3 regions of the Chelatococcus sp. XZ-Ab1 genome follow, and region 2 is predicted to be linked to each of the others. Evidence: predicted binding sites of a transcription regulator. Region 2 holds the regulator's gene; each other region holds the start of a gene.
What was found. The regulator LexA, encoded in region 2, represses DNA repair genes until DNA is damaged. The targets are predictions, from matches to a motif close to TGTTCNNNNTGTGTTCNG.

Region 1 (4,166 bases), on a different contig from region 2:
CATCGACGTCGACCTGCGCCGGCGTGGCGGCCAGTCGCTGCCCGTGCGGCTCTTCCACCGCGTCGCCTTTGGGGCCGACGGGCGGCCCGGCGCCTCGCGCACGCTCGTGCTCAACCGCTCGCCGGGCGAGGACGTGGCCGAGGGCCAGCGCGCCGCCGAAGTGCGCTTCGCCCGTTTCTTCAACGACACGCCCGTGGCGATCGCCGCCGTTGGCCGGCGCGGCGAGATCTTGCGCAGCAATGCCGCCTTTGCCCGCCTGTTCGGCGCGCCCGGCGAGCGCACCATCACCGGCGTCGTGGCTGAGCGGGATGAGGATGCGCTGGGCAATGCCCTCGCCGCGGCGGGGGAGGGGCGCGGCGACATCGTGCCGCTCGACGTTGCCATCCGGGGCGCCGAGGACCGCTCGGCCCGCATCTACGTCAGCGGCGTGGCGGATGCGGAGGGCGACGGCGAGGCCGCCATCGTCTACGCGCTCGAGACGACGGAGCAGCGGGCGCTCGAGGCGCAGTTCGCCCAGGCCCAGAAGATGCAGGCGGTGGGCCAGCTCGCCGGCGGCGTCGCGCACGACTTCAACAACGTGCTGCAGGCCATCATTGGCTATTCGGACCTGCTGCTCGCCAACCACCGGCCGACGGACCCGTCCTTCCAGGACATCATGCAGATCAAGCAGAATGCCAACCGGGCGGCGAGCCTGGTGCGGCAGCTGCTCGCCTTCTCGCGGCGGCAGACCCTGCGTCCGCAGGTCATCCAGCTTTCCGACAGCCTGTCCGATCTGTCGCTGCTGCTGAAGCGCCTCATCGGTGAGCGCATCGAGCTCGAACTGCGCCACGGGCGCGACATGTGGCTGACCAAGGCCGACGTCAACCAGTTCGAACAGGTGATCGTCAACCTCGCCGTCAACGCGCGCGATGCCATGCCGGACGGCGGCAAGCTGTCGATCCGCACGCAGAACGTGCCGGCGCAGGAGGTGGCGGCGTACGGCTACAAGGCGGTGCCCGAGGCCGACTATGTCCTGGTCGAGGTGTCCGATACGGGCACCGGCATCCCGCCGCATGTGCTCGACAAGATCTTCGAGCCCTTCTTCACGACCAAGGATGTCGGCAAGGGGACCGGCCTTGGCCTCTCCACCGTCTATGGAATCGTCAAGCAGACCGGCGGTTTCATCTTCTGCGACAGCACGGTTGGCGCAGGCACCACCTTCCGCATCTTCCTGCCGCGGCATGTGCCCGCGGAGCAGGAGGCGGCGCCCAAGGCTGGGGCAGCGAAGACGCTCGCGGCCGATCTCACGGGCCGCGGCACGATCCTGCTCGTCGAGGACGAGGAGGCGGTGCGCGCCTTCGGCGCCCGCGCGCTCACGTCGCGCGGCTACACCGTGCTCGAGGCAAGCTCCGGCACGGAGGCGATGGCCATCGTCGAGGGACTCGACCAGCCGGTCGACCTCGTCGTCTCGGACGTGGTGATGCCAGAGATGGACGGGCCGACCCTGCTGCGTGCGCTGCGCGAGCGCTTTCCGAGCCTCAAGATCATCTTCGTGTCGGGCTATGCGGAGGACGCCTTCAAGAAGAACCTGCCCGAGGGCGAGCAGTTCACCTTCCTGCCGAAACCCTTCAGCCTCAAGCAGCTCGTCGAGGCGGTCAAGACGCAGCTGAAATGACGGCGTCGCCGGGCCGGGAGCCCGGCGCGCGCGGTGCGAACAAAAAAAGAACTTGTGAACGGGAACAAAACAGGTACATTGACTGCGGCGCGCATTGAGAATCCTTCGCTTCCCGTGCATAAGGACGAGCATTCATGTCTCAGCCCACATTGCGACTCGTAGAAGGTAGTTCCATGGACAAGGCGAAAGCCCTCGATGCCGCGCTGTCACAGATCGAGCGCGCCTTCGGCAAAGGCTCGATCATGCGTCTCGGGCAGAACGACAAGGCGATCGAGATCGAGACGGTCTCGACCGGCTCGCTCGGGCTCGATATCGCCCTCGGCGTCGGCGGCCTGCCGCGCGGCCGGGTGATCGAGATCTACGGGCCGGAATCGTCGGGCAAGACGACGCTCGCCCTACATACCGTCGCCGAGGCGCAGAAGAAGGGCGGCGTCTGCGGCTTCATCGACGCCGAACATGCGCTCGACCCCGTCTATGCCCGCAAGCTGGGCGTCAAGCTCGACGACCTGCTCATCTCCCAGCCAGACACGGGCGAGCAGGCGCTCGAGATCGCCGACACGCTGGTGCGCTCCGGCGCCATCGACGTGCTGGTGGTCGATTCGGTGGCCGCGCTCACGCCGCGGGCCGAGATCGAGGGCGAGATGGGCGATATGCAGCCCGGCATGCAGGCGCGGCTCATGAGCCAGGCACTGCGCAAGCTCACGGCATCGATCTCGCGCTCGAACTGCATGGTGATCTTCATCAACCAGATCCGCATGAAGATCGGCGTGATGTACGGCAGCCCGGAGACGACGACCGGCGGCAATGCGCTCAAGTTCTATGCCTCGGTGCGCCTCGACATCCGCCGCGTCGGCTCCATCAAGGACCGCGACGAGGTGATCGGCAACACGACGCGCGTGAAGGTGGTGAAGAACAAGGTGGCGCCGCCGTTCAAGCAGGTCGAGTTCGACATCATGTACGGCGAGGGCGTGTCGAAGATGGGTGAGCTCATCGACCTCGGCGTCAAGGCGGGCATCGTGGAGAAGTCCGGTTCCTGGTTCTCCTACGACAGCCAGCGCCTTGGTCAGGGACGCGAAAACGCCAAGCAGTTCCTGCGCGACAATCCCGACGTGTCGGCGCGCATCGAGGCGGCCATCCGGCAGAATGCCGGCCTCCTCGCCGAACGTATCCTCGAGCATGTCGACCCGACGGCCGATGATCTCGACGAGGGCGAGGCCTGAGCCGGAGGCGGCCATCGCAAGGTCGAATGAAGACGGGGCCCGCGCGGCCCCGTTTCCATGTGGTCCTGTCTGGCGGCCTGTCTTCATGGGCAGCCTTGCCATCCTGGGGCCCGCGGAACCGCCCCTGGCCGGGCCGACTTCCTCTGCCGCAACGGATTCATCCTCTCGACAAGAGGTTGGCCCCTCTCTAGAAAACAGCGCTGAGTTCCCATTTTCCGGCTGCGGCTCCTGTTCCCGCATCCGGCTGAACGGGTGAGGGAGGGGCTCGGCCGGACCCCCGCAACCGCGGGAACGGGCGAGCCGGAACCGGCGGCCATGCGCCGCATATCGAACGAAGTGTGGGCTCTATGAGCGGCGTCAACGAGATCAGAACAACGTTTCTCGACTATTTCGCAAAGAATGGCCACGAGATCGTGCCGTCGAGCCCGCTGGTGCCGCGCAACGACCCGACGTTGATGTTCACCAACGCCGGCATGGTGCAGTTCAAGAACGTCTTCACCGGCTCGGAGAAGCGGCCCTATGCGCGCGCCACGACCTCGCAGAAATGCGTGCGCGCCGGCGGCAAGCACAACGACCTCGACAATGTCGGCTATACGGCGCGGCACCACACCTTCTTCGAGATGCTCGGCAATTTCTCGTTCGGCGACTATTTCAAGGATCGCGCGATCGAACTCGCCTGGAACCTCGTGACGAAGGAGTTCGGCCTGCCGGTCGACAAGCTCCTCGTCACGGTCTTCGCCGAGGACGACGAAGCCTTCGGCCTATGGCGCAAGATCGCTGGCCTACCCGAATCCAAGATCATCCGCATTCCGACCTCGGACAATTTCTGGCAGATGGGCGACACGGGTCCATGCGGCCCGTGCTCGGAAATCTTCTACGACCACGGCGACCACATTCCGGGCGGTCCGCCCGGCAGCCCGGACGAAGACGGCGACCGCTTCATCGAGATCTGGAATCTCGTCTTCATGCAGTACGAGCAGCTCGCGCCCGGCGAGCGCATCGCGCTGCCGCGCCCGTCGATCGATACTGGCATGGGGCTGGAGCGCTTCTCTGCCGTGCTGCAGGGCACGCACGACAACTATGCCACGGACCTGATGCGCGCGCTCATCATGGCCGTGGCGAACGCGACCGGCGTCGATCCCGACGGGGCACAGAAGGCGAGTCATCGCGTCATCGCCGACCACCTGCGCGCTTCGGCCTTCCTCGTCGCCGACGGCGTGCTGCCCTCCAACGAAGGGCGCGGCTACGTCCTGCGCCGCATCATGCGGCGCGCCATGCGCCATGCCCAGTTG
Region 2 (4,166 bases):
TTTCGCGACATCATGTGACTTTCGTCGCGGCGGTTGCCGCCGCCTTTCTCTTCGCCGGCTTCCTCGCCGGTGCGGCACGGACGGCGCGCGTGGAGGCGCCGGTGCTCGCACGCGTGACCATCGCGCCGCTCACCGGCTTCGTCGAAAGCGTGGAGGAGCGGCCTCAGGGGCCGCGGGCCGTCGTGCGGGTCGAGACGCTCGGCAACCTCGGCGACGGCGAGCGCCCGGCGCGTGTGCGGGTGTCGATGCGCGAGCCGGCCCGGCTGCGCGCCGGCGATTTCATCGAGGCCACCGCTCGCCTGATGCCGCCGCCCGGGGCGGCCTGGCCGGGCGGCTACGATTTCACGCGCGACGCCTTCTTCCGCGGCATCGGCGCCGTCGGCTCGCTTGTGGGGCGTGTGGAAATCAGTGCCCCGCCGCGCGTGCCGGACTGGCGCCTGGCCCTTGCAACATGGCTTGACGAGGCGCGTAATGCGCTGACGACGCGCATCGCCCGTGCCGCCGGCGGGCAGGAGGGGGCGGTCTCGGCTGCGCTCGTCACCGGCAAGCGCGGCCTCATCACCGAGGATACCAACGAGGCCCTGCGCGCCGCCGGCCTCTATCACATCGTGTCGATCTCCGGTCTGCACATGGCGCTCGCCGCCGGCACGGTGTTCTGGGCCGTGCGCGCGCTCCTCGCGCTCTTTCCGGCCATCGCCCTCACGTGGCCGATCAAGAAGATCGCCGCCGCGACGGCCATGGCGGGGGCCGTGGGCTACTGCCTGTTCTCGGGTGCTGACGTCGCCACCCAGCGGGCGCTGATCATGACACTGACCATGCTCGGCGCCATTCTCGCCGACCGGCCGGCGCTCTCGATGCGCAATCTCGCGTTCGCCGCCATCTTGTGTCTCGCCCTCGAGCCGGAGGCAGTGCTCGGGCCGAGCTTCCAGATGTCGTTCTCGGCAGTGGCCTGTCTCGTGGCGCTCGCGGAATGGCAGGCGGCCCGTCCGGGCAGGGGCGAGGCGTCGCTCGGTCCGGTCGCGCGCGCCCTGTGCCATGCGTGGCGATGGACCGTCACCCTCGTCGTCACGACCCTGGTCGCCTCCCTGGCGACAGGGGCCTATGGCGCCTATCACTTCCAGACGGCGATGCCGCTGAGCGTGGTGGGCAACGGCATCGCGCTGCCCTTCGTCTCCTTCATCGTCATGCCGGCGGCTGTGCTCGGGGTTCTGCTCAACCCCTTCGGCCTCGACGCGCCCATCTGGTGGCTGATGGGGCAGGGCACGGCCATCGTGCTCGCGGTCTCCCACGCCATGCAGGACTGGCGCCTGTCCGTGATGGCGATACCGGCCTTTCCGGGCAGCGCGCTCATCCTCTTCTCGCTGGCGCTGCTTGTGCTGACCATCTGCATCTCGCCGCTGCGCTGGCTCGCCGCCGTGCCCGCGGCCGCCGCCCTCGCCATCGCCGCGGGAGCGGCGCGGCCGGACATCTTCGTCGACCGCAACGGTGCGAGCGCGGCCGTCCGGGGTGTCGAGGGGCGTCTCGCCGTGCTCGGCCGCGCCTCGTCCTTCGTCGTCGCCCAATGGCTGCGCGCAGACGGCGATGCGAGGCAGCCGGGCGACGAAAGCCTCAAAAGCGGAGTCTTCTGCGACCGCGACGGCTGCACCATGCAGGCGGTCGACGGCCGCATGGTCGCCCTGGTGCGCCGCCCCTCGGCCTTCGTCGAGGACTGCCGGCGGGCCGACATCCTCGTCACTGCGCTCACCGTCCCGCCCGGCTGTGCAGCGCCCGTGGTCATCGACCGCACGAAGCTGCGCGAGAACGGCGCAATGGCCGTCATCCTCGGGAATGGCGGCAGCGATCGGCTCATCGGCCAGTTGCCCTCCGACGAGCGCCGCGCCTGGATGCAGGCGCTTCCTTCACGACCGTTGTCCACGGCGGCCGGCGCCGCGACGGGCCGGCCATCGCCCGCGTCAGCCGATGAGACGGGCGGGGAGGATCAGGAGCCCGACGTCAGTAGCGACGCAGCAGATTGACGAGCTTGCCCTGGATGCGCACCCGGTCGGGGCCGAGCACGCGCGTCTCGTAGGCCGGGTTGGCCGCCTCGAGCGCGATGGAGGAGCCGCGGCGCCTCAGGCGCTTCAGCGTTGCCTCCTCGTCATCGATCAGGGCGACGACGATATCCCCTGTATTCGCCGTATCCTGCTTGCGGATGACGACCGTATCGCCATCCAGGATGCCGGCCTCGATCATCGAATCGCCGCGCACCTCGAGCGCGAAGTGCTCGCCGCTGCCCAGCATGTCCGGCGGCAGCGAGACGGTGTGGCTGCGGCTCTGGATGGCGGAAATGGGCGTGCCGGCAGCAATCCGGCCCATGACAGGAATCGCAACTGTCTGGACAGCGGGTTCGACCGCCTGAGGCGCCGGCGCGCGCACCTTGCCAAGCCCGCCCTCGACCACGCTCGGGTTGAAGCGCCCGCGCGGGGCTGCGGCGACGCCGTCGGGCAGGCGCAGCACCTCGAGCGCCCGGGCGCGGTTCGGAAGCCGGCGAATGAAGCCGCGCTCCTCCAGCGCCACGATGAGGCGATGGATACCGGATTTCGACTTAAGATCGAGGGCTTCCTTCATCTCGTCGAAGGACGGCGGCACGCCGGTCTCACGCAGGCGTTCGTGGATGAAACGCAGGAGTTCGTGCTGTTTGCGCGTCAGCATGGCCGGCGATCTCGCTCCCCCTCGTCGAATCGCATTGTCGATGCGAGTCGAAAACAAATCATGAACGAGATTAGACGTTCCCGGTGTGTTCCGCAAGTTCGACCGAGGCGAAGCTCAGAGCCGGATGATGCGGCAGGGTTCGCCCGCCCGGGCGGCGGGGGCATGGGGCGCACGCACGACGAGCGCCTCGGCCTCCGCCATGAGGCGCAGCATGGAGCTGTCCTGGCGCGGGAAGGGGCTGGCGACGAGGGTGCCGTCGTCGGCCGCCGCGAGGCGGGCGCGCAGATAGTCCTGCCGCTCGTCATTGGCCGGCAAATCGCTGCCGAGCCGGGCCGGCAGGGTCGCGATTTCGGCCGCATCCGGATCGCCGCTCAGCGCCCGCACGAGCGGCGCGAGGAAGATGAGCGCGCACACGATGCTGGAGACGGGATTGCCCGGCAGGCCGAGCACGGTCATGGCGCTGAGGCGCCCGTACATCAGGGGCTTGCCCGGGCGCATGGCGATGCGCCAGAAGCCGAGCTGCCATCCCTGCGCCGAAAGGGCGCGCTGCACGAGATCGTGATCGCCCACCGAGGCGCCGCCGAGTGTCACGAGCACGTCGGCCCGGGCCTCCTTGGCCGCATCGATCGCGGCAGAGAGCGCGGCGAGATCGTCACCGGCGATGCCGAGGTCGATGGCTTCGGCCCCGGCCCGTTCGGCGATGGCCGCAACGGCATAGGTGTTGGAGGCGACGATTTGATCGGGTCGGCTCGGTTCGCCGGGGCGGACGAGTTCGTCTCCGGTTGCCAGAATGGCAACGCGCGGCCGCCGCACCACTGGCAGCGCCGCATGGCCCATGGCCGCGGCGAGCGCAACTGCCGAGGGGGCGAGTTGCCGGCCGGCCTGCAGCAGGATCTCGCCTTCGCGAAAATCGAGCCCGGCCTCGCGCACGAAGCGCCCGGCCGCCACGGTCGACAGCGCTTCGATTTGGTCGCCGTTGGCGCGGGCATTCTCCTGAATCAGGATGGCGTCGGCGCCCGCCGGCAGGGGCGCGCCGGTGAAGATGCGCACGCATTCGCCGGGCCGGATCGCGCCCGCAAAGGCATGCCCGGCGGCACTGGTGCCGATCAGCGAGAGGCGCGCGGGAACGGCCGTGACATCGGCGGCACGCACGGCATAGCCGTCCATCGCGGAGGCGACGAAAGGTGGCTGGGTGCGCAGGGAGGCAAGGTCGACGGCCAACGTGCGGCCGGCGGCCCTGTGCAGCGGCACGGTCTCGTGCTCGCGAACGGGGCTCGCGCCGGCGAGGATGCCGGCGAGCGCATCGGCGACCGGCGTCAGGGCCAAGCTGGCCTCCTCATGCCATCTTCTCCGCGTCCGGCCGGTCGTCGGCGCGGAAATCGCCGGACTTGCCGCCGCTCTTGGCGAGGAGGCGGATGCCCTCGATGCGCATGGCCCGGTCTGCGGCCTTCACCATGTCGTAGATGGTGAGGCAG
Region 3 (4,166 bases), on a different contig from region 2:
AGCCCTTCACCCGCTCCACCTCGTCCGCATTGTCGAGGTCGAGGAGAGGCTGGCAATGGAAATTGCCGTCGCCCACATGGCCGGCAATTGGCGAGATGAGGCCGCTCACCTCGATGTCGCGCTTCGTCTCGTCAACACATTCGGCGAGGCGGGAGATCGGCACGCACACGTCGGTGGCAACCGAGCGTGCGCCGGGCCGCAGCGCCAGCGCCGCCCAATAGGCGTCGTGCCGTGCCTGCCAGAGGCGGGAGCGATCCTCGGGCTGGGTCGCCCAGTCGAAGGCGCCGCCTTCGAACTCCGCCGCGATCTCGCCGAAGCGCTCCGCCTGCTCCTTCACGCCCGCTTCCGTGCCGTGGAACTCGACGAAGAGCATCGGCGTCTCCTGGAGGCCAAGCTTGGCGTGCAGATTGACGCCGCGAATCATCACCTCGTCGAGCAGCTCGATGCGGGCAACCGGCAGGCCCATCTGGATCGTGGCGATGACGGCGTCGCACGCGGCCTTCACGGAGGGGAACGGGCATACGCCGGCCGACACCGCCTCGGGAATGCCGACGAGCTTCAGCGTGACCTCGGTGATGACGCCGAGCGTGCCCTCGGAGCCCACGTAGAGCCGCGTCAGATCATAGCCGGCTGAAGTCTTGCGGGCGCGCGTCGAGGTCTTGACGATCTCGCCCGCCGGCGTGACCACCGTGAGCGCCAGCACATTGTCCTTCATCGTGCCGTAGCGGACCGCATTGGTGCCGGAGGCCCGCGTCGCCGCCATGCCGCCGAGAGAGGCGTCCGCCCCCGGATCGATGGGGAAGAAGAGCCCCTGGTCGCGCAGGTGCTCGTTGAGCTCCTTGCGCGTGACGCCCGCCTCCACCGTGCAGTCGAGGTCCTCCGCATGGACGGCGATGATGCGCTTCATGCGGCTCATGTCGATGGACACGCCGCCGTAGGGAGCATTGACATGGCCTTCGAGCGAGGTGCCCGTACCGAAGGGGATGACGGGCATGCGATGCGCCGCGCATAGCCGCACGATCTCCGCGACTTCCTCGGTGTTCTCGGGGAAGACCACGGCGTCAGGCGGCTGGTTAGGGATCCACGTGAGGGTATGGCCGTGCTGCTCGCGCACGGCCTGACTCGTGACGAGGCGGTTGCCGAAGCGCTCGGCGAGCGCGGCGACGACGGCCGCCACGGTCGTCTCGTCCGGTCTTGCCGGCTGTTCTGCGGCGGAGGTCATGCGCGAATCCTCGGGCTATTGCTCATGGGCTCGAGCGCATCTTCTATGCCCTTGCGCCGCGCACAAGTGCGCATTCGTCGCAAGGCGACACGATTCGTTAGGTTTGCATTCAGGTTGGAATGCTTAAACTTTGATCCTGGGGTGCCTCGCCCGGCGCCCGGCAGCCAGCACGATCCGGAGAGGTTCCTTGCGCAACCCGGCAGACGCACCGGCCCTGTTCTTTGCCCCCTTCGTCTCCTCGACCATGCGGGCGGAGGCGCACTGGATCGACTATAACGGCCACCTTAACGCCGCCTACTACAACGTCTTCTTCGACCGGGCGGTGGACGAGGCGTTCGGGCTCGTCGGCCTCGGCCCCGGCTATGTCGAGGAGCGCAAGGCCTCCTTCTTCGTGGTCGAGAGCCATATCCGCTACCGGCGCGAGCTGCGCGAGAACGACCCGGTCCGCGTCACGCTGCAACTCCTCGCCTTCGACGAGAAGCGCATCCACTATTTCATGGAGCTGCATCACGCCGCCGAAGGCTGGCTGGCGGCCTCCTGCGAGAACCTGTCGCTGCACGTCGACATGCGCACGCGCAAGGTAGCGGCCTTCCCGCCGGACATCCTGGCGAACCTCGCCGTCATGCGTGCGGCGCATGCCCGTCTTCCGCATCCGGAAGACGCCGGCAGGTCCATCACCATGCCGGAGCGGGGCGAGGACGAGTACGAGCCTCAGATCGCCTCCGGCACCCGCCACTGAGCGACATCAGCAGCGCGGGCATTCCATCGTGCGCAGGGGCTGCTGAAAGCGGTCGATCTGCTGCTGCTGCCGCATCTGGTTGAATTCGAACTGCTGCTGCTGCCGGTCCTGCGAACGCTGCAGCTCGCGCGTCACATCGCGGTCAGACTGGCGATATTGCCGCTCTACGCGGTTGAGGGCCCCTTCCTGGCCGTGCGCCGGCAGCGGACCGGCGGCGAGGCCGATCATGAGCGCCGCGCCCGCGGCAAGGGCCGGCGCGAGCAACACCATTCTGCGGGGCATCCTGTCCACTCCTCTCATCATGCCCCCTATATAGGGGCCGCATGCCTCCCCTCCTAGGCCGGCGAGTGACCGCGACACTCGACGCCGTTCGCCTTTTGGTCCATGGTCCGACCGATGACTCGCGTACCCACACAGGGCCCTGCGTCCGGCCCCGACGATCTCGCCCACACGCCCCGCCCCGGCTCGCTCGCCGCCCGGGCGCGCGCGGCCGCCGCGCCGACGCCCTACCTCTCCGGTCTCAATGCCGAGCAGCGTCGGGCGGTGGAGGCGACCGAAGGCCCGGTCCTCGTGCTCGCGGGCGCCGGAACGGGCAAGACGCGCGTCCTGACGACGCGCATCGCCCATCTCATCGCGACCGGGCTCGCCTGGCCGTCAGGCATCCTCGCCGTGACCTTCACCAACAAGGCCGCGCGCGAGATGAAGGAGCGCGTCGCCCACCTCGTCGGCCCCGCGGCGGAGGGCATGCCCTGGCTCGGCACCTTTCACGCCATCGGCACCAAGATCCTGCGCCGTCACGCCGAGCTCGTCGGGCTCAAGTCCGACTTCACCATCCTCGACGTCGACGACCAGATCCGGCTGCTGAAACAGGTGCTGCAGGCCGAGAACATCGACGACAAGCGCTGGCCGGCCCGCCAGCTCGCCAGCCTCATCGACGGCTGGAAGAACCGCGCCCTGCAGCCCGCGAAGGTACCGCACGGCGAGGCCGCCGCCTTCGCCCACGGGCGCGGCGCGGAACTCTATGCGCTCTATGAGGAGCGGCTGAAGATCCTCAACGCGGCGGATTTCGGCGACCTGCTGCTGGAATCGATCCGGCTCTTCCAGGAGCATCCCGACGTCCTCGCCGACTACCAGCGCCGCTTCCGCTACATCCTCGTCGACGAGTACCAGGACACCAACGTCGCCCAGTACCTGTGGCTGCGCCTCGTTGCCCAGGCACACCGCAACCTGTGCTGCGTCGGCGACGACGACCAGTCCATCTACGGCTGGCGCGGCGCGGAGGTGGACAACATCCTGCGCTTCGAGCACGACTTCCCCGGCGCCACCGTGGTGCGGCTCGAGCGCAACTATCGCTCCACCGGCCATATCCTTGCCGCCGCTTCGCATCTCATCGCGCATAACGAGGGTCGCCTCGGCAAGACCCTGCGCACCGAGGACGAGCCGGGCGAGAAGGTCACCGTCACCGGTGCCTGGGATTCGGAGGAGGAGGCCCGCCTCATCGGCGAGGAGATCGAGGCCTTGCAGGGAAAGGGCCATCCGCTCTCCGAAATGGCCGTGCTCGTGCGTATCTCGGCGCAAATGCGCGAGATCGAGGACCGCTTCGTCCAGCTCGGCCTGCCCTACCGCGTCATCGGCGGCCCGCGCTTCTACGAGCGCATGGAGATCCGCGACGCCCTCGCCTATCTGCGCTGCGTCGTGCAGCCGGCCGACGACCTCGCCTTCGAGCGCATCGTCAATACGCCGAAGCGCGGCCTGGGTGATGCCACGCTGCAGGTGCTGCACGCCCATGCCCGCGCTGCGCGCATCCCGCTCATGGAGGCGGCGCGCTTCATCGTCGAGACCGAGGAGTTGAAGCCGAAGCCGCGCAGGACGCTGCGCGACCTCCTCGCCAATTTCTCGCGCTGGTCGCAGAGCCTCGGGGCGACGCCCCACACCGAGCTCGCCGAGACGGTGCTGGAGGAATCGGGCTATACTGAGATGTGGCAGAAGGACCGCTCGGCCGAGGCCGCGGGCCGGCTCGAAAACCTCAAGGAGCTCGTCCGCTCGCTCGAGGAATTCCCCGACCTGCCGAGCTTCCTCGAACATGTCTCGCTCGTCATGGACGCGGTCGAGAGCGACAGCGACGACCGCGTCAGCATCATGACCCTGCACGCCGCCAAGGGGCTCGAGTTCGACACCGTCTTCCTGCCCGGCTGGGAGGAAGGG

Region 1: a site for LexA is predicted at 1,690-1,707, ahead of recA (recombinase RecA). Genes of this name have one in related genera too.
Region 3: a site for LexA is predicted at 2,329-2,346, ahead of P2T65_RS02295 (UvrD-helicase domain-containing protein). Genes of this name have one in related genera too.

The regions. Positions count from the first base shown of each region.
Region 1 covers NZ_JARKII010000001.1:589,515-593,680, forward strand. The annotation lists gene P2T65_RS02840 (response regulator) at 1-1,654, shown strand, start outside; gene recA (recombinase RecA) at 1,789-2,874, shown strand; gene alaS (alanine--tRNA ligase) at 3,222-4,166, shown strand, end outside.
Region 2 covers NZ_JARKII010000004.1:53,300-57,465, forward strand. The annotation lists gene P2T65_RS08020 (ComEC/Rec2 family competence protein) at 1-2,015, shown strand, start outside; gene lexA (transcriptional repressor LexA) at 1,993-2,691, opposite strand; gene glp (gephyrin-like molybdotransferase Glp) at 2,806-4,017, opposite strand; gene moaC (cyclic pyranopterin monophosphate synthase MoaC) at 4,028-4,166, opposite strand, start outside.
Region 3 covers NZ_JARKII010000001.1:474,863-479,028, reverse strand. The annotation lists gene P2T65_RS02310 (FAD-linked oxidase C-terminal domain-containing protein) at 1-1,222, opposite strand, end outside; gene P2T65_RS02305 (thioesterase family protein) at 1,410-1,961, shown strand; gene P2T65_RS02300 (hypothetical protein) at 1,968-2,243, opposite strand; gene P2T65_RS02295 (UvrD-helicase domain-containing protein) at 2,358-4,166, shown strand, end outside.